2 regions of the Dorea sp. BIOML-A1 genome follow, and region 2 is predicted to be linked to the other one. Evidence: a T-box and tRNA genes for the amino acid it is inferred to sense, from the RefSeq annotation. Region 2 holds a T-box; the other holds one or more tRNA genes.
The links. A T-box is a leader RNA that pairs with one kind of tRNA and senses whether it is charged. The one in region 2 lies ahead of GT508_RS09320 (valine--tRNA ligase), so its partner is inferred to be a tRNA-Val.
Positions count from the first base shown of each region.

Region 1: it has a tRNA-Val gene. The T-box ahead of GT508_RS09320 (valine--tRNA ligase) is inferred to sense a tRNA for this amino acid. The anticodon was not compared.

Region 1 covers NZ_WWSA01000018.1:5,311-15,865, reverse strand. Annotated here, with positions in the region: gene GT508_RS08410 (HAMP domain-containing sensor histidine kinase) at 1-272, opposite strand, end outside; gene GT508_RS08405 (response regulator transcription factor) at 244-951, opposite strand; gene GT508_RS08400 (GNAT family N-acetyltransferase) at 1,065-2,069, opposite strand; gene ispF (2-C-methyl-D-erythritol 2,4-cyclodiphosphate synthase) at 2,096-2,647, opposite strand; gene GT508_RS08390 (hypothetical protein) at 2,651-2,941, opposite strand; tRNA gene GT508_RS08385 (tRNA-Met) at 3,137-3,210, opposite strand; tRNA gene GT508_RS08380 (tRNA-Met) at 3,219-3,292, opposite strand; tRNA gene GT508_RS08375 (tRNA-Val) at 3,315-3,387, opposite strand; gene gdhA (NADP-specific glutamate dehydrogenase) at 3,583-4,917, opposite strand; gene GT508_RS08365 (phosphoribosylformylglycinamidine synthase) at 5,227-8,994, opposite strand; gene GT508_RS08360 (TIGR01906 family membrane protein) at 9,104-9,811, opposite strand; gene GT508_RS08355 (LysR family transcriptional regulator) at 9,922-10,555, shown strand, end outside.
Region 2 covers NZ_WWSA01000021.1:27,322-37,876, forward strand. Annotated here, with positions in the region: gene GT508_RS09310 (bifunctional folylpolyglutamate synthase/dihydrofolate synthase) at 1-238, opposite strand, end outside; gene GT508_RS09315 (LTA synthase family protein) at 225-2,429, opposite strand; gene GT508_RS09320 (valine--tRNA ligase) at 2,528-5,188, opposite strand; T-box leader at 5,254-5,505, opposite strand; gene GT508_RS09325 (AEC family transporter) at 5,585-6,529, opposite strand; gene GT508_RS09330 (DNA-deoxyinosine glycosylase) at 6,576-7,073, opposite strand; gene GT508_RS09335 (hypothetical protein) at 7,163-8,008, opposite strand; gene hydE ([FeFe] hydrogenase H-cluster radical SAM maturase HydE) at 8,151-9,212, shown strand; gene hydF ([FeFe] hydrogenase H-cluster maturation GTPase HydF) at 9,302-10,534, shown strand.

The sequences.
Region 1 (10,555 bases), on a different contig from region 2:
ACTTCTGCAGCATCACGGATCTCCTCCTGAGACATTTTTGCTTCTCCTGTCTTGGATGATATCTCCTGATTATAAAGGACATAACTGAATTCCAGAAAACTTTCCAGATATTCCCTGTCCGAAAGTGAAGTTGTATAAGTCTTCTGCGCTTCACTGACTGCTTTTCTATATATCGTATGATAATTATATATCATGAAAAACGCTGCTCCAAGTATCGTCACAGCAGCAAGAAAAAGTCCCAGTTTACGCCTGTTTTTCAATTTTGTATCCAACGCCCCACACCACCTTTAAGTATTTTGGTTCTCTTGGATTCAACTCTATCTTTTCGCGGATATTTCTGACGTGCACCATGATCGTATCTGTATTGACCGCACGTTCATTCCATACCCTTTCGTAGATCTCCTCCGCAGAAAATACCCGTCCCGGACTCTTCACCAGAAGCAGCAGGATCTTATACTCAATCGGAGTCATCTTTACCGTTTCACCGTCAATTGTGACTTCTACATTATCCTCATTGATTTCCAGTCCGCCTATCGTATGGATCCTGGAATTTTCGTTCTTATCCTCCAGCCGTTCCATAAACCTGCGGTATCTGCGAAGCTGTGAATTGACTCTGGCAAGCAGTTCCATCGGAGTAAATGGCTTTGTCACATAATCGTCAGCCCCCATATTCAATCCCATGATCTTATCCACTTCTTCTGATTTTGCAGAAAGAAAAATCACCGGGAAATCATACTTCTCCCTGAGTTTTACGACCATAGAGATTCCATCCATTACCGGCATCATGATATCCACGATTGCCAGATGAATATCTTCCCTTTCTATAACATCCAGTCCTTCTGCACCATCAGCCGCCTGAAATACTTCATAGCCCTGACTCTTCAGATATATCTCCACGCCTTCCCTGATTTCCTTGTCGTCTTCTACGACCAGTACATGATTCATCTCCATCACATTTTTCATCCTTTTCCTGATTCCAGCTTTTTCCTCTGTTATTATCATCCTATCCGGTATTTCTTAAGGGTGACTTCAGAAAATTCTAAAGAAAAACAAAAGATTCTTCTTTATACCGTTTCATTCAGATAAATCTGTGACAATGGAATGATCTTATCTAATTCTTCTTTCATTCGATCCGACATGACCGCATCACCGTCCGCACAGATTTCTTCTGCGGTCTTCACACCGAATACAAGGCTCGTAAGCGCCGCTACGGTGAGTGTTCCTTCACTGTTTTCCGGCTTTCCATCCATCAGCATCACTCCCGAAAATTCTGTCCCCGTAATCATGACACATCGGTTATTTTCTTTGATAACCGGATCTGTCACCGTAAAACATGTTCCCATAAATGTTTTGAGTCTCAAAGACATCAGCATCCGTCTGACATCTATGATACGGATCATAATCTTAGGTTTTTCCCCATCTACTTCTTCAGCCTCTGCTGCGATCTTAATATCTGTGACCGCTCCTTCTTTTTTATATATCTTTAACGCCCCTCCGTCACTTGCATATTCTTTGATCAGACGTTCATAATAAGTTGTATTTCTTTTTGCGTAGACCTGATACGACTGCGACAGCCTGCCTTCCATATAAACAGCCATTTTTTCTGCATCTTCCACTGAGGCATCCGTCACATCTGTACCTTCTTCCACTTCCGCTTCCGGATCATAATATGCCCGATTCTGTTCATACACCGTCCGGAAATCAAATGGCAGATAGATGCTCTCCGATGCCGGCATCAGAAATGTAAATGTCTCTCCATCTGCATACATATCATTTAACGCCTGTTTCAACATTCCTGCCATAAAGCCACGTTTCCGATATGATTTTCTCGTTGCAACAGCGACAATATAATTCACGTCTTTTCTGCTGCCGTTTACTGCAAGTTCGTACGGATTCAGATGCAGCATCGCCTGTATCTCCCCGTCTTCTTCTACCACATAAATCTGATTGTCTTTTACTTTTTCTTCGTAATAATAGTCAACAAAGTCTTTGCTGTCTTCTGAAAACACTTCTTCGTACAGTTTTCTTGTATTCAGCTTTTCTCCTGTTTCCAGTTTTCTTATTTTCATTTTGATTTTCCTTCCCAACAAGTTTCTTATCTGTCCTGCGCTTTCATACATCCGCCGCATCCGGCACATCCGCCTTCTGCCGGTCCGACTCTGTAACTGTAATTAGCAATCGTATCCAGACTTGCAATTGCCTGAGAAGAAATACCTTCTCCCGTTCCGGTAAATCCAAGTCCTTCCTCCGTTGTTGCCTTAATGTTCACCTGTTCAACTTCAATGTGCAGTGCTTCTGCCACATTTTTTCTCATCTGTTCAATGTGCGGTGCCATCTTCGGACGCTGTGCGATGATCGTTGCATCGATATTGCCGATCACATATAATTTTTCATCAATTAATTTTCCTACTTCTTCCAGAAGTTTTATGCTGGACGCTCCCTTGTACGCCGGATCGGTATCCGGAAAGTGCTTTCCGATATCTCCAAGCGCCGCCGCCCCAAGAAGTGCATCCATGACCGCATGCAATAATACATCTGCATCCGAATGACCAAGAAGTCCCTTTTCATAAGGGATCTTTACTCCGCCAAGTATCAGATCTCTTCCGTCTACTAATTTATGTACATCATAACCCATACCTACACGCATATATTATTCTCCTTCCTTTGTTTCTGCTTCTTCTGTTTCTGCTTCTTCTGACTGTTCTTCCTTATCTTTTAATTGTCCCATCACACTGTCATCTTGATATTCCTTTTTTATAAGCTTTGAACCATATTTTCCAAGCCAGAAGATTCCTATGATCACAAAAACAACCCCGGCTCCCGCATAAAACACATAATTGTCTGGATGATTCTTCAGCGAATCCACTAAAAGTTTTCCTCCCAGATAAGTTATATACGCCCCTGCAAGCGAACGAATGATCAAACTGCTTCTTGGTACCATATTCCTATCCCTCCTGTTTCTATACATCACATGTAATGTATTATAGACGATTTCGCTTTTCTTGTATACTTCGATATATAAAATTAAACAACAAAAAAAGAACCGGATACTTCCGACTCTCTTGCTGTGTTACGATATATAGAAATGCAGCATACCTGCCACAGGCAGCTTGTTCCGCATACATTGGCACAAAAATAGCGGGAACTGGATTTGAACCAGCGACACCACGGGTATGAACCGTGTGCTCTAGCCAACTGAGCTATCCCGCCATAATCAGTAGCGGGAACTGGATTTGAACCAGCGACACCACGGGTATGAACCGTGTGCTCTAGCCAACTGAGCTATCCCGCCACAACCAATTTTAGAAAATGTATGGGACCAATAGGGCTCGAACCTATGACCCTCTGCTTGTAAGGCAGATGCTCTCCCAGCTGAGCTATGATCCCATATATTTTGTCGTCTCTCTCGAACCGACTTCGTTAGTATAGCATTGGTTTTTTGGAAAGTCAACTGTTTTTTTGATTTTTTCAAATTTTTTCTACAATTTCTTCTATAACCGGAATAAATCAAAATCGCTGTGCGTTAATCTGATTCAAAAAAAGCCCCGCAAACACAAGGCCTGCGGGGCATTTTTGAAAATATTATACGATTCCCTGAGCTGTCATAGCATCTACGACTTTTTCAAATCCTGCAATGTTAGCTCCGGCAACATAGTTACCTTCCATTCCGTAACGTTTTGCAGCATCATCCATGTTGTGGCAGATGTTTACCATGATGTTCTTCAGTTTTGCATCTACTTCTTCGAATGTCCAGCTAAGTCTCTCGCTGTTCTGTGACATCTCAAGTGCAGATGTAGCAACACCACCGGCATTTGCAGCCTTACCAGGTGCAAAGATCACACCATTCTCCTGCAGATACTGTGTTGCTTCTAATGTAGTAGGCATGTTAGCACCTTCGCATACAGCTACGCATCCGTTAGCAACTAACTGTTTTGCATCTTCAAGGTGAAGTTCGTTCTGTGTAGCACATGGAAGAGCAAGGTCAACCTTAACAGACCATACACCGCGTCCTTCATGATATTCTGAATTAGGACGGTAGTTCTTGTACTCTGTCAGTCTTGCACGTTTTACTTCTTTGATTTCTTTTAATGCTGCAACGTCGATTCCGTCCGGATCATATACCCATCCTGTAGAATCACTTGCTGTTACAACTTTCGCTCCAAGCTGCTGAGCTTTCTGGATTGCATAGATTGCAACGTTACCAGCTCCGGAAACTGCAACTGTCATTCCCTTGATGTCTTTTCCGTTGATCTTTAATAATTCTTCTGTTAAGTAGAGAAGTCCATATCCTGTAGCTTCTGTTCTTGCTAAAGATCCGCCGTAGCTTAATCCTTTTCCTGTCAGAACACCTTCATACAGGCCTCTGATTCTCTTGTACTGACCGAACATGTAACCAATCTCTCTTGCACCTGTTCCGATGTCTCCTGCAGGAACATCTGTGTCAGCTCCGATATATTTGCAAAGTTCTGTCATAAAGCTCTGGCAGAATGCCATTACTTCTCTGTCTGATTTTCCCTTAGGATCGAAGTCAGAACCACCTTTACCTCCGCCGATCGGAAGTCCTGTCAGTGAGTTCTTGAAGATCTGCTCAAATCCAAGGAATTTGATGATACCAAGGTTTACAGATGGGTGCAGACGTAATCCTCCTTTGTATGGTCCGATTGCGCTGTTAAACTGTACACGGTATCCTGTATTAACCTGAACCTGTCCTTTATCGTCTACCCATGGAACACGGAATTTGATCTGTCTTTCAGGTTCAACAAGTCTTTCAAGAAGAGCGTCTTTTCTGAATTTCTCCTCGTTAGCCTCTACAACAACTCTTAATGACTCTAATACCTCTTTTACTGCCTGGTGGAATTCTGGCTCTGCAGGATTCTTAGCTACTACTTTCTCTAGTACTTCATCAACATATGACATAGCTTTCTACCTCCTAAATAATATACGTATCCTTTTCAAAGGCATACTTTACTATAAAAAAACAGATGACTTACGCCATCTGTTTTTCCCTGACGCCTTTGTCCTTTACTATTGTAAAGCAAACAAGTGTATCTGGCAAGATATTTTTACAGTTTTTTGTTATTTTTGCAACTTTTTACAAAACCCTTGCAGATTTTGCAAGGGTTTTGTGCTTTTTCTTGTATTTTATTCATTTTTTTGAAACAGAACGCACTCTGAATTGCATTTATCACAATACATAGAATTCTGTTCTTCTCTCTGTCTGTTTCATTATCTGAAGTATTTTACTCCGGATTCGAAGATCTTCATATCCTGTTCTCCGTAAATGTTCATTGCCACACTTCTATTTCTTCTTTCTGAGTGTGCCATCTTGCCAAGTACACGTCCATCCGGGCTTGTAATACCTTCGATTGCACAGTAAGAACCGTTGACATTCCATTCTTCGTCCATCGTGATATTTCCTTCCGGATCACAGTACTGTGTTGCAACCTGGCCATTTGCGAATAACTTGTCCAGCCATTCTTTATTTGCAACAAATCTTCCTTCACCATGAGATGCAGGGTTGGTGTATACTCCGCCAAGTTCTGCTTCTCTGAGCCATGGAGATTTGTTCGTTACTACTTTTGTATAGACCATCTTGGAGATATGGCGGCCGATCGTGTTGTATGTAAGTGTCGGTGAATCCGGCTGCTGTCCTGTAATCTCTCCGCTTGGTACCAGACCAAGCTTGATCAGAGCCTGGAATCCGTTGCAGATACCAAGTGCCAGTCCGTCACGCTCATTCAATAATTTTTCTACCGCTTCTTTCATCTTCGCATTCTTAAATGCTGTTGCGAAGAATTTTGCTGATCCGTCCGGTTCGTCACCTGCACTGAATCCACCTGGGAACATGATGATCTGTGACTGTTCGATCGCTTTTTCAAATACTTCTACAGAATCAACGATATCAGATGCACTCATATTTCTGAATACTTTTGTGATCACCTTTGCTCCTGCTCTTTCGAATGCTTTCGCACTGTCATATTCACAGTTTGTTCCAGGCATTACCGGGATAAATACTGTTGGCTGCGCAATCTTGTGGCTGCAGATATAGATATCTGATGTATCATATAATCCTGTCTCCACCTTCTCGTCCTGTCCTTCCGCTCCGGAATTGGTCGGGAATACCTTTTCCAGCGTCTCTTCCCATGCAGATACTGCCTCTTCTAATGCGATCTTCACATCTTTATATTCGATTGCCGCATTATCTGTCACTTCACCGATCACGGTATAGGTAATTCCAAGTTCAGACACCTTATCTGCAGGTACTTCTGCAATGATATCTCCGAATGCCGGTGCAAATAAATCTCTTGCATCTACATTATGCTCAATCTTCACACCCATGCCGTTACCGAAAGCCATCTTGCTGACTGCTGCCGCGATACCATGTCTGTCTAATGCATAAGCTGCTACGATCTTGCCGCTGTGGATATCTTCAGTAAACTTACCATACTGATCCATAACCTTTCCGTATACAGGAATATCGTAATTATCCGTCTCGATGCGAAGCCATACAAGTTTATCTCCGGCTTTCTTAAGTTCCGGTGAAATAATGTCTTTCTCTTTTGCAATGTCTACTGCGAAAGATACCAGTGTCGGCGGTACGTCAATGTCTTCAAACGTTCCTGACATACTGTCTTTTCCACCAATAGAAGGAAGTCCGTATCCAAGCTGTGCACTGTAAGCACCAAGAAGTGCCGCAAACGGCTGGCTCCATCTGTGTGGATCTTCTGTCATACGACGGAAGTATTCCTGGAATGTGAAACGGATCTTGCTGTAGTCACCGCCTGCTGCTACGATCTTAGCGATAGATTCTGTCACTGCATAGATTGCTCCGTGATATGGACTCCATGTTGACAGATACGGATCGAATCCGTAACTCATCATACTTACAGTATCGCAGTCTCCTGTTAATACCGGAAGTTTTGCCACCATTGCCTGTGTCTCTGTCTTCTGATATTTTCCACCATGCGGCATGAATACAGAAGCTGCTCCGATCGATCCGTCGAACATCTCTACCAGACCTTTCTGTGAGCATACATTCAGGTCTTTTAACATGCCGAGCCATTTTTCTCTTACATCTTTCACATCTTCTCTTACAAGGATACTGTCTTTTCTGTTCGGAATGTCAACTGCTACCGTTGTCTCCTGGTGTGCTCCGTTGGTGTCAAGGAATGCACGTGAAAGATTTACAATCTCTTTTCCTCTCCATGAAAGTACCAGTCTTGGATCTTCTGTTACAACTGCTACTTTTGTTGCCTCCAGGTTCTCTTCGGATGCATATTTCATGAATTCATCTACATCTTTTGGATCTACAACAACTGCCATACGTTCCTGTGATTCAGAGATTGCGATCTCTGTTCCGTCAAGACCGGCATATTTCTTAGGTACTTTATCAAGATCGATCTGAAGTCCGTCTGCAAGTTCTCCGATAGCAACGGATACTCCACCTGCACCGAAGTCGTTACATTTCTTGATCAGCTTGCTGACTTCTTCTCTTCTAAATAATCTCTGGATCTTTCTTTCTGTCGGTGCATTACCTTTCTGCACTTCTGCCCCACATGTTTCGATGGACTCTTCTGTATGTACTTTGGAAGATCCTGTTGCTCCGCCGCAGCCGTCACGTCCGGTACGTCCGCCAAGAAGAATGATGATATCTCCAGGATCCGATGTCTCTCTGATAACCGCACGTCTCGGTGCTGCTCCAAGCACTGCTCCGATCTCCATACGTTTTGCAACATAATTCGGATGATAGATTTCTTTTACCGCTCCGGTTGCCAGGCCGATCTGGTTACCATATGAACTATATCCATGAGCTGCTTCTCTGACCAGTTTCTTCTGTGGAAGCTTTCCTTTTAATGTATCCTTTACAGATACGGTAGGATCAGCGGCTCCTGTCACGCGCATTGCCTGATATACATAAGTACGTCCTGACAATGGATCACGGATAGCTCCTCCAAGGCAGGTAGCAGCACCACCGAATGGCTCGATCTCTGTCGGATGGTTATGTGTCTCGTTCTTAAAGTTTACAAGCCACTCTTCTTCCACTCCGTCTACCTCGATCGGAACAACGATACTGCATGCATTGATCTCATCAGACTCTTCCTGATCCTGTAACTTTCCTTCACGTTTTAATTTTCTCATTGCCATCAGTGCAAGATCCATCAGGCAGACAAACTTATCTTCTCTTCCTTTGAAAATCTCACTGTGGTCAGCGATATACTGTTTATAAGTTGCTTCCATCGGCTCTCTGTAATCACCATCGCCGAACGAAACATCTGTAAGTTCTGTCGAGAATGTTGTATGACGGCAGTGATCTGACCAGTAGGTATCCAGAACACGGATCTCTGTCATAGAAGGATCTCTGTCTTCTTCTGACGCAAAATAATTCTGGATATGCTGGAAATCCTTAAATGTCATGGCAAGTCCGAGAGAATCGTATAATTCTTTCAGTTTGCTTTCTTCCATATCTTTAAATCCGTCAAAGATCTTTACATCTGCCGGCTCATCGAATACAGTAACCAGTGTCTCCGGTTTTTCTTCCTGTGCTTCTCTGGAATCTACAGGGTTAATACAATGCTCTTTGATTGCTTCGAATTCTTCATCCGAAACAGTTCCGTTTCCACCATGGATCACGTAAGTAGTCGCAGTACGGATTACCGGCTGCTCGTCTTCTTTGATAAACTGAATACACTGCACAGCGGAATCTGCTCTTTGATCAAACTGTCCCGGAAGAAATTCTACGGAAAAGATCTTGCTTCCTTCTTCTGCCTGAAATTCTTCTTTATATAATGTATCTACAGGTGGTTCAGAAAAGATGCCGTTACATGCTTTCTCAAATGTCTCATCCGATACGTTTTCCACATCGTAACGGATCAGTACACGGACGCTGTCTACGTCTTTGATTCCAAGATAGCTTCGGATCTCGGTCTTAAGTTCCTTTGCCTGTACATCAAATCCTGATTTTTTCTCCACGTACACTCTTTTTACATTGCTCATAAGTAATCCTCCACAAATGAATTTTTACACATTTTCTATTGTTAGTATAACACAACAATCATTATTTAATACAATTAATATATCTAAACACTTTTATAATTCACACTTATTAATCAACTTTTTTCTCTTCCTTTTTGCAATTATTTTTTCCAAAAAACAATACAATCCATATCAGAAGCAGCACTCCACCAAACACTTCACTGATGCGGATCACCATATCAGAAAAGAATCCTTCCGGCAGCATCCGTATCATATAATCCGTCTCCGGGTCGAATACCCACAGATTATTGGTAAAAAACAGCTTATGAAAAATCGTAAAACACGTTGTAAAATCTACACGGAATGCAATCCCCAGCAGTACGCCTATGACCAGCCAGGCACTCAGTGCGATCGAATATGTTCTGAAATACAGTCTCTTCCAGTCTTCTTCCCGTTTTCTCAGTACCGCCAGTATAACTGTTGCCACAGCCAGACAGATTACTCCGACTTTCATTCCTCCCAGGAAGAGATTCCTGACATCACGCATATGCAGCCGGTCTCTTTCATTAAAGAAATCCTGCTCTCTTCCTTCCACTGTCGTCACAACCGACAGCTCCTCCTCTTTCCCGATCAGATAATTCATCATATGTTCTGTCACATACATGACATGGTCTATGCTCATATCCAGATCTTCCGTTACTTCATAGCGTTGATATTCTTTTTTATAAAACCTGTAATTACTGTCTCCATATACGGCCAGCCATATACTAAATATCAGTGCTGCCATCACTGCACACATCATGGCCGTAACAGATATGATCGTTGTTAGCTTCTTCAAGTCTTTTTCCTCCTGCTTTTCATTATTATAACACTTCTATTTATAAATACGGTTGTAATTTTCTTTCATTTCACTTATAATACAGTTAAGATTCATTAGGAGGACTTATCATGGATATTAACTATGAATTATATAAAGTATTTTACTATGTAGCTTCCACCTTAAGCTTTTCGGAAGCCTCCAAGCAATTGTTCATCTCACAGTCGGCTGTCAGCCAGTCCATCAAGGCACTGGAGAAGAAGCTGGATCAGACCTTATTCATCCGGAGTACCAAGAAAGTCCGTCTTACTACCGAAGGTGAGATCCTTCTGCGCCACATCGAACCGGCGATCAGCCTGATCAAGCGCGGCGAAAGCCAGCTCCTCGATGTCGGCGCACGTGGAGGACAGCTTCATATCGGAGCCAGTGACACGATCTGCCGGTATTTTCTGGTACCTTATCTGGAACGTTTCCACCGGGAATTTCCCGGAGCGCATATCAAAGTTACCAATGCGACATCCATTCGCTGTGTAGAACTCCTTGAGACCGGACAGGTGGATCTGATCGTTGTCAATTCACCGAATGCTTATCTCGGGAATGTTCCGAATGTAAAAAAAATCAAAGATTTTCAGGATGTATTTATCGCAGACAAGGCATTTGAGGAATTAAAAGGAAAGAAGCTCTCTTTCAAAGAACTTCTGAACTATCCGATCCTTATGCTGGACAGAAAAAGTACAACCAGTGAATATCTGCACAATCTGTTTC
Region 2 (10,555 bases):
ACCCGGTTCTCTTCCCCTCTGCCATAAGTATGGCCTGTAAGTATGCACATACAGACCCTTTTCCATTGGTTCCGGCAACGTGGACGATTTTCCTGTCCACTGCCGGATTCCCTAATCTTTTTAAAAATAATTTTGTGTGTTCCAGCGTATGTTTTTTTGTAAATTTTGGGATTTCTTCGATATATGCGGCTGCCTCTTCATATGTGAACACTTCTGGTTCTTTTTTATTTAACATCATATTCCTGATCCACCCAAGATTTGTTCTTATCGGTTGCTGTACCTTCCTGTTTTACAAGCTGTCCGTTCTGATAAATATATTTATCGGACATCCGGAAGATTGTATCACTGGAACCAACCTGTCCGACCTGTATTACATCTCCGTCTTGCAATTCTGTATCTGATAGATTAATACGTGTATTATTCAGGAAACTGCTCTTCTGCTTTTCTCCATTCACATATATGCGGCTGTATTTTGTAAAGTTCTCGCCGTACAGACTATATCCGCTGCTAAGCTGCGGAACAATACTGCTCAATGACACATCACGGATTCCCATTACCATATGCCCTTCCGCGATCGGAGGATGATTGTTATAAACGTACTGCTTTCCATACAGGATATCATACTGCAAAAGTTCCAGGTCTGAAAGATAATTCTTCGTTCCTTTTCTCTGCTGATGGTAATTGAACACTGTACCGGAATGAATATCCAGTCTGTTCAGGATCTCTGACATCAGCTGGTAAGCAGGAATATTCTTGTCCTGTTTCTGAAGTCCGACATTATCCCAGATTACATAATTTGTATTATATAAATAACGGCTCTTTAAGTCTTCTGCTTTCAGTCCCATGGTTGGAAGATGATCCCCATAAAATACAACTACAGATGGTTCCTTTCTTGCTTCCACTGCCTTGATCAGATCACCAACAAACTGATCCATCTCATAGACCTGATTCACATAATATTCCCATTTATTTTTTAGTGCTTCATCTTCAATTCCTTCAACCTTGATCTTTGGATTTTCGATCAACTGCGTCTCCGGATAGTTTCCATGTCCCTGGACACTGACAGTGAATACAAAGTCTTCCTGATCTGATGTATCCATGGCTTCCATGATATGCTGTGTCAGGATCTCATCCTTCGCCCAGCCGTTCTCTGTCGTCTGAAGGACATTCATGAACTCCTTACTGGTAAATGTATCAAATCCCATATTGTTAAAGACATTGGCACGGCTATAGAAGTTACCTGTATTATCATGCAATGCATGTGTCCCGTATCCAAGTGCGGCAAGTGCGGTTGCAGCACTCTCTGTCGGATGTTTCTTCGAGTATGTCTTATATGGATATTCTCCCGGTCCGAAGTAACGGAGATTCATTCCTGTCAGTACTTCAAACTCTGTATTTGCCGTACCGGCTCCCACCGACGGTACCTTGAAATATCCGGATGAATAATTCTGGTATAAATTATGCAGGTTTGGACACGCATCTTCAGATGTGGTAAAGAACTCTGCATTTGCCACATCAAAATATGACTCCAGCTGTACTACAATAATATTCGGAAGTTCATCGGAAGAACGGCTTGTTGTGCTCTTATTCAGCTCTTCGTTTTTATTGATCTTTGCCATTTTTTTCTTTGTGTACCCGTTTGGCTCACTGATTCCGGTATTGAACAGACTCGCCGAAAAACAATATGGAAGACCGTAATCTTCATAGGCAAATGCAATATTTCCAAAATACGTAGATACTACTCTTTTGTCTATTGCCGCATTCGTGACAAATGTGTAAAGTATGCAGCACACAACAATTCCCAGCAGCGATGCTACGTGGTGTACCTTTCCTGTATACTGTCCGCCGCGTCTCCACATCGAGACCAGCCAGACCACAAGCGCAGCTGCTCCGATAGCGATCACAACGACTTCAAAGCCATTACAATAGTTATTGATCAGTGCGATTCCGTCTCCTGCGATCTTAAGATCCTGTGCATTAAACGGTGTGACCCTCTTTAGCAGAATATATCCGTTGGCAATTCCGAGGATAATCCACAATGCGCTGATAATGATACGGACAAATATCCTTCGCTTGAACAGATATACAATAGAAAAGGTTACGAAGATCATAAACGTATTGTACAAAAATACCAACGGTGTTCCTGTCATATAGTTCCAGGCAGCAACGAGCGAATGTCTGGAAATTGCTTCTATTGTAAAGTTAATGATGCACGCAAGCAGTGCATGAAATATCAAAGAGAATCGGTTCATGAATGCATAGACCGGCTGCATCTTCTTTGCAAATGCACTGTTACGTCTTGCTTCCAGTATTCTCTCGCGTCGTTCATGTCTGCCTTTCCAGTATGCAATGACATCCTCTTTCTTCAAATTTCTTATTTTGCGGATTTTTCCCTTGATATCCGGTTTCTTTAACTGAAATTTTTTCATATAATCCCCTTTGATATCTAATCCGCAGCTATCCTGTTACTGATAACTGCGGAAATATATGGTTGTCTATAGGTTTTAATATTTATAACTTTCTTCTCTTAAGACTGTTTTGCTTTTAATCCTTCCAGCCTTTCTTTTACCTGAGCCATCATCTGCTGATAAGTTTCCAGTTTTTCTCTTTCTTCCTGAACCTTTGCAGCCGGTGCTTTACTTACAAATTTTTCGTTGTTCAGCATTCCGTTTGAACGTGCAATCTCTTTTGTCAGTCTTTCCTCTTCTTTTGTCAGACGTTCGATCTCCTGTTCAAAATCGATCAGTTCTTCCAGTGGAACATATACCGTTGCATCCGGAACTACAATAGATACTGCGTCTTCCGCAATGCCTTCTGTCGTCTTCTGAAGTACCAGTTTGTTCAATGCTGCCATATTCTGAGCTGCATTACTTAACATTGCAAGTCCTGATCCGAGCTGTTCATCTTCACATACAACATAAGCAGTTGCTTTTCTTGAATTTGGAACATTCATCTCTGCACGTACGTTACGGATACCGCGGATGATCTCTTTGTAGTGTTCAACAATGTTCTCTGCAATTGGGAAGTTCCAGTCTTTTTCATATACCGGCCAGTCAGACATCATCAGTGACTCTTCTTCCGGTACCAATTTGCTGTATATTTCTTCTGTAACGAACGGCATATATGGATGAAGCAGTTTCAATGATTTTTTCAATACTTCTTTTAATGTCCATAATGCATCGTTTGCCCCCTGTGGATCTTCCTCTGCATGATAGATACGGTATTTTGCGATCTCAATGTACCAGTCACAGAACTCATCCCACAAGAAGTCGTATATCTTGGAAAGTGCAATACCAAGTTCGAACTTGTCCATATTTTCTGTTACATCTTTTACAAGGTTGTTGCACTTGGACATGATCCATCTGTCAGCCGGACGGACAGTAAAGTCAGCCGGTTTTTTCAGTTCTTTATCGCCCAGATTCATCATAATAAATCTGGAAGCATTCCATACTTTATTTGCAAAGTTACGGCTTGCTTCTACACGTTCATTATAGAAACGCATATCATTACCAGGTGCATTACCTGTCATTAATGTCATACGAAGTGCATCTGCACCATACTGATCGATGATCTCCAACGGATCGATACCATTTCCAAGGGATTTACTCATCTTGCGTCCCTGTGAGTCACGGACCAGACCATGAATAAATACTGTATGGAACGGTGCTTTTCCAGTATGTGCATATCCTGAGAATACCATACGGATTACCCAGAAGAAGATAATATCATAGCCTGTTACCAGAACATCTGTCGGATAGAAGTAATCCAGATCCTCTGTCTTATCCGGCCATCCGAGTGTTGAGAATGGCCACAGTGCTGAACTGAACCATGTATCCAGTGTATCTTCATCCTGTGTAAAATGTGTGCATCCGCATTTCGGGCATTTCTCCGGTGCGCCGTGTCCAACTACTACTTCACCACACTCGTCGCAGTAATAAGCCGGAATTCTGTGTCCCCACCAGATCTGACGGGAAATACACCAGTCACGGATATTCTCAAGCCAGTGCAGGTAGATCTTATTGAAACGTTCCGGAACGAATCTTAAGTCGCCGTTCTTGATCGCTTCAATCGCCGGTTTTGCAAGGTCTTCCATCTTAACGAACCACTGCTGCTTGATCATTGGCTCTACGGTTGTGTGGCAGCGGTCATGTGTTCCTACATTATGTGAATGTGGAACCACTTTTACCAGGTATCCCTGCTCTTCCAGATCAGCTACCATCGCTTTTCTTGCTTCGTAGCGTTCCATTCCGGCGTATTTTCCACCGTACTGCTCGTTGATCGTTGCATCATCGTTCATGATGTTAATCTCTGGCAGGTTGTGGCGTTTTCCAACTTCGAAGTCGTTCGGGTCATGTGCCGGTGTGATCTTAACCGCACCTGTTCCGAACTCTTTGTCTACATAGTAATCGGCAACGATTGGGATTTCTCTGTCTGTCAGAGGCAATTTACACATCTTTCCTACGATGTCTTTGTATCTTTCATCATCCGGATGAACTGCGATCGCAGTATCTCCAAGCAATGTCTCCGGACGTGTCGTTGCGATCTCCAGATAGTCATCTGTTCCAACGATTGGATACTTGATATGCCAGAAGAATCCGTCCTGCTCCTCATGTTCAACCTCTGCATCAGAAAGAGAAGTCTTACATACCGGACACCAGTTGATGATTCTGGAACCTTTGTAAATATATCCTTCGTTATATAATTTGATGAATACTTCTTCTACCGCCTTGGAACATCCTTCGTCCATTGTAAAACGCTCTCTGTCCCAGTCGCAGGATACACCTAATTTTTTAAGCTGTCCCTCGATCGTTCCGGCATATTCTTCTTTCCACTGCCATGTTCTTTCCAGGAATTTCTCTCTTCCTAATTCTTTCTTGTCAATTCCTTCTTCTTTTAACTGGTTTGTAACCTTAACTTCTGTCGAGATAGCTGCATGGTCTGTTCCCGGAATCCAGAGTGCATTGTATCCCTGCATTCTCTTATAACGGATCAGAATATCCTGCAGTGTATTATCAAGGGCATGTCCCATGTGAAGCTTACCTGTAATGTTCGGTGGCGGCATTACTGTGGTAAATGGTTTCTTACTTCTGTCAACTTCGGCGTGGAAATATTTGTTATCACACCATTTTTCATATAACTTTGCTTCAATCGCTTTGGGATTGTAAGTCTTTTCCAGGTTTTCGCTCATAGTTTCCTCCTCATTTCACACTTTTTTCACATTTTTTTATTACATGAAAAAACCCTTTACATTACGTAAAGGGCGATTGTAGTCGCGGTACCACCTTCATTATACAGGAAAACTCTTTCCCATATATCTCATCTTATTCTTTAACGGGAACGACTCCGGGATGAACTACTACCGTCTTATCATATGTCTCAGGTTCACTCATCCGGCTCCGAAGCTACCTTCCTACGTCTCGTATTCCTTAAGTGTCTCTCAGCCGATGGATCACTCTCTCTGGTATGGACGAACTTACGTGTACTCCTCTTCATCAATGCCTTTACGTATAAACTACTGAATATGATAGCCATCGAATCCCCATTTGTCAAGGATTTTAGGGATTTTTCAGAAACTCTTAAGGAGTTACACCAGACCGAAACATTTCATGATGAAAAGCCATCCCGTTAACGTAAATGCACTGCACATCGTCGTCAGCATAACTACACTTGATGACACGACACCTTCATGTCCCATATTCTTAGCCATGACAAAACTGCTGACCGTGGTTGCTGAACCAAGCATGACTAAGATTGCGATCAGTTTCTCTCTTCGGAATCCGATTACTACCGCAAGCGGCATGAACACTGCTACAAATCCCACTAATTTGATAAATGCGGCGATCACGGTCGGTTTGATCTTGCCAAACGCTTTCTTAATATCAAAGGTTGCTCCCATTGCCATCAGTCCCATCGGTGTTGCTACGCCGCCGATACTGCTGACCGCCTTATGTAAGATCACAGGCATCGGAAGTTTCAGCGCTGACCATAACAGACCTGCTGCAATACCGATGATGATCGGATTCATAATGATACCGGTCAATGTTTTCTTGAGCAGTGCTTTATCCATACCATTTTGTCCCGGTTTGAAAAACGACAGCACAACCACCGCCATAATATTATAAAGTGGTACACTTCCTATGATCATAAGTGGTGCCTGTCCGGAATTACCATAGATATTCTGGATAAATGCGATTCCCAGAAGCGCCGCACTGCTCCGGTAAGCCGCCTGGATAAATTCTCCCCGAATGCTTCTGTCTTTCAACAGGCAGGAGATTCCAATTGCGATCGTGATACTGATCAATGTAATAATAAAACAGAAAATTACGAATTTCGTATCCCACGCTTCCTTTATATCTACGACCGCCAGATCGCCGAATAATAATACCGGCAGTGGTATCCGGAAGACGAATTTGTTCATCTTATTGGCAAACTCTTCGTCCATCCACCCGATCTTATTGAAAAACAGTCCCAATACCATCATTAAGAAAATGGGAACTGTTGCATTTAAACTAAACACCAGATTGTCCATTATACTATATCCTCTCTTGCTTTGAAATCAGAAAATATCTGACTCCTTATTCCAGATATTTTCTGATTTCAAAATATGCTTCATAGAGCTGCTCATACGATGTTCTGCAGTTTGCCGGACTGGTGGATGGTAACCCGATTGCCATAATCCCAGTCTTCGGATAACAGAACTTCTTATATAATTGGAACGCTTTCGTTCCCGTCGTAAAGATTGCTTTGATATCAGCACATTCAAGTATCCTGCTCATATCATTCGGCTGTGGATTGCGGATACTGCTATCATCTGCTCCTTTGATATCACATCCCGCCAACACATCCCATACTGCAATACCATTTCTTAATGCAAATGTAATCTTATCTTCTCTTGTCTCCGGATACGCTTCTCCACAGACATCCGATACAACTTTCCAGAATCTGTTTCTTGGATGGCCGTAGTAGAAGCCGACTTCACGGGATTTCGGAGACGGCATGGTTCCGAGCATCAGGATTTTGGAATGTTCATTGTAGATTGGTTCGAAATTGTGGATGATATGTTGTGTTTCCATGTCTGAATCAGCTCCTATTCTTCAATCTTTAATGCAGCTTTACATGTCTTTTTATAACATGCAATTCCATACTTCAAAATTTTGGATTTTTATCTGTCATCTTTCCAGCTCACGATCAGCCCTGCAAGCAGGAATACCACTCCTGCTCCGGCAGAGATACATCCCATCCAAAGGAATGCCTTCAAATTCACATCAATCGTACGTCCAAGTATTCTGTCCGTCAGTAAGCTGAGTACCTTATTTCCCATAAGTCCGATTCCCGGCGCAAAGACAACACCGCAGATCAGACCTTCTACACCAAGTGAAAAGAGACCTCTGTATCTTGGATAGCCCAGTAGAATCGTCAGAACCGCAAGAATCAGGATTGCTGCTCCCGCTGCCACACGGCACGGCATAGACAATAATATGGTATAAAGCTTTGCAACTTTTCCCTGCACCGTACTGGTATCGTTCATATTATCATACAGGTTTGAAGCATAGCTGTTCAGCACATCCTGCACATCAACCAGTTCTTCTTTCAACTGCTGTTTCATCATTGCCAGCATATCGTCATTTAATTCCGGATTCGTATCCTTAATTTCCTGCATACTGTCATCCAGAATCCGATTCAGTTCTTTTGTTACATCTACGTCTTTGTACGCTTTTCCGCTGGAAAGATCCTCTGTTATCTCGTTCATGACCTTTTGTGTAATTGCCTGTACTTCTCCGTTTTTCTCGATCTTGTTCTGTATCTTTGCGATCCATTCCGTATCATCCGCTCCTGCATAACCGAATACAGCATCCATCATCCGGTGTGAAATTGCAGTATCGACTCCTGCCTGACTGATTGCATCCACCAATACCTTTTTCGCCAGAAAACTTGATCCCAATACCGTTACACTTATGATAAACAACAGTCCGATCAGTACATTTAATATTCTTTTGCCGATTCCCATAATTTGTTTCCTTTCCTTTTTATTTATGCTGCCACACTACATTCCAAAGTTTCCAATGAATTTATTGTCTACTCTTATTAATTAGTATGATATACTATATGGAGATGATTATCAACAACCAGCAATTAAAGGACAACTATAAATGAATACAGATAACCAAAATCAAAAAAGTTTCATTGATAAATTACACAAGGAACATACACTTACCAAAGAAGAATGGATCACACTGATCGAGGGACGCACTCCGGAACTTTCCGAATATCTCTTTTCCCTGGCACGCAAAGAGCGCCACCGCTATTACGGACACGACGTCTACGTGCGCGGACTGATCGAATTTACCAACTATTGTAAAAATGATTGTCTCTACTGCGGCATACGGAAAAGCAATGGAAACGCACACCGGTATCGTCTGTCAGAAGAAGACATCCTGAATTGTTGTAAAGAAGGATATGACCTTGGCTTCCGTACCTTTGTCTTGCAGGGTGGAGAAGACGGATATTATACAGATGAACGTATCATCCATCTGATTCGGATGATCAAAGAGCAATATCCCGACTGCGCCATCACCCTCTCCATCGGTGAAAAATCAAAAGAAAGTTACCAGGCTTACTTCGATGCAGGCGCCGACCGTTATCTTCTGCGTCATGAAACTTATAATCACGAACATTACAGACAGCTTCATCCATCAAACCTTAGTCCCGGCCACAGACAGCAGTGTCTGCGTAACTTAAAGGACATCGGTTATCAGGTCGGCTGCGGCTTCATGGTGGGATCGCCTTATCAGACACCGGAACATCTGGCGGAAGATATGCTTTTCATGAAAGAACTGAATCCACACATGATTGGAATCGGTCCGTTCATCCCACACCATGATACCCCATTTGCCGGAGAAGCTGCGGGAACACTGGAGCTTACCTTATATATGCTTGGTCTGATTCGTCTGATGATTCCAAAGGTTCTGCTTCCGGCCACAACTGCACTTGGAACCATCCATCCGAAAGGACGTGAACTCGGAATCCTTGCCGGAGCCAATGTTGTAATGCCAAATCTCTCACCGACGGAAGTCCGGAAAGATTATCTTCTATATGATAATAAAATCTGTACCGGAGATGAATCCGCCCAGTGCAGACATTGTCTAGAAATGCGGATGAAATCCGTTGGATATCAGGTTGTAACAGACCGTGGAGATTCCCTGAATATTTAATCATTGAAACAATACCGCAGATTTATACAGTTTTAACATTTTTATATGGTCAGCTTTACACATAGCTGTCAGAAAGCGAGGAATACATCATGAGTTTAAACAGCACACCCTCTTCAGAACGTACACATATCGGAATCTTTGGCAGACGTAATGCCGGAAAATCAAGCCTGATCAATGCACTTACCGGACAGAATCTGGCAATCGTATCCGATGTACGCGGAACCACGACCGATCCGGTGTTCAAAGCCATGGAACTACTTCCGCTTGGTCCGGTTGTCATGATTGACACTCCAGGTCTCGATGACACAGGAGAACTCGGAAAACTTCGTATCCAGAAAGCCTATCAGGTCTTGAACAAGACGGATATTGCTGTACTTGTAGTTGATGGAACCACCGGAATCACCCCACAGGACAATGCAATTCTTACACGTATACAGGATAAAAAAATCCCTCTCCTGCTCGTCCTCAATAAAGCTGATCTAGTATCCGAACATGTACACCAGGAAATGATCGTATCCACACACCTGAAATATAAGATTCCTCTGGAAAATATTCTGTGGACCAATACCACAGAACATCTTCATATTCATGAACTGAAGGAACGGCTCGGATCTCTGGTTCCTTCTGAGGATTCTTCCAGATTCATTGTGCGTGATCTTGTAAAACCCGGGGATTTTGTCGTGCTGGTGGTTCCGATCGACTCGGCGGCACCAAAGGGAAGACTGATTCTTCCGCAACAGCAGACGATCCGTGATCTTCTCGATGCCGGTACAACTGCCATTGTGGTAAAAGAGACGGAACTTAAGAGCACTCTGGACTCACTGGGCAAAAAACCTGCGCTTGTGATCACCGACAGTCAGGCATTTAAAGAAGTTGACAAAGATACACCTTCTGATATCCTTTTAACTTCATTTTCTATCCTTTTTGCAAGATACAAGGGAAATCTGGAAACCGTTGTCAGAGGCGCACGTGCATTAGACACTCTAGAAGACGGAGATACCATTCTGATCAGCGAAGGCTGCACCCACCATCGTCAGTGTGACGATATCGGTACTGTCAAACTGCCTCGCTGGGTATGCGAATATACCGGAAAAGACGTGTCCTTTGAATTTACCAGCGGAACCGAATTTCCTCTGGATCTGACCCGATATAAGATGATCATCCATTGTGGTGGATGTATGCTGAACGAGCGTGAGATGAAATACCGCCTGAAATGTGCCGATGATGCAGATATCCCGATCACAAATTATGGCACTGCGATTGCATACATGAAGGGAATTCTGGAACGGAGTATCGAGATATTCCCACAATTACGAAAATAAACGAACGCTTTATATATAAAG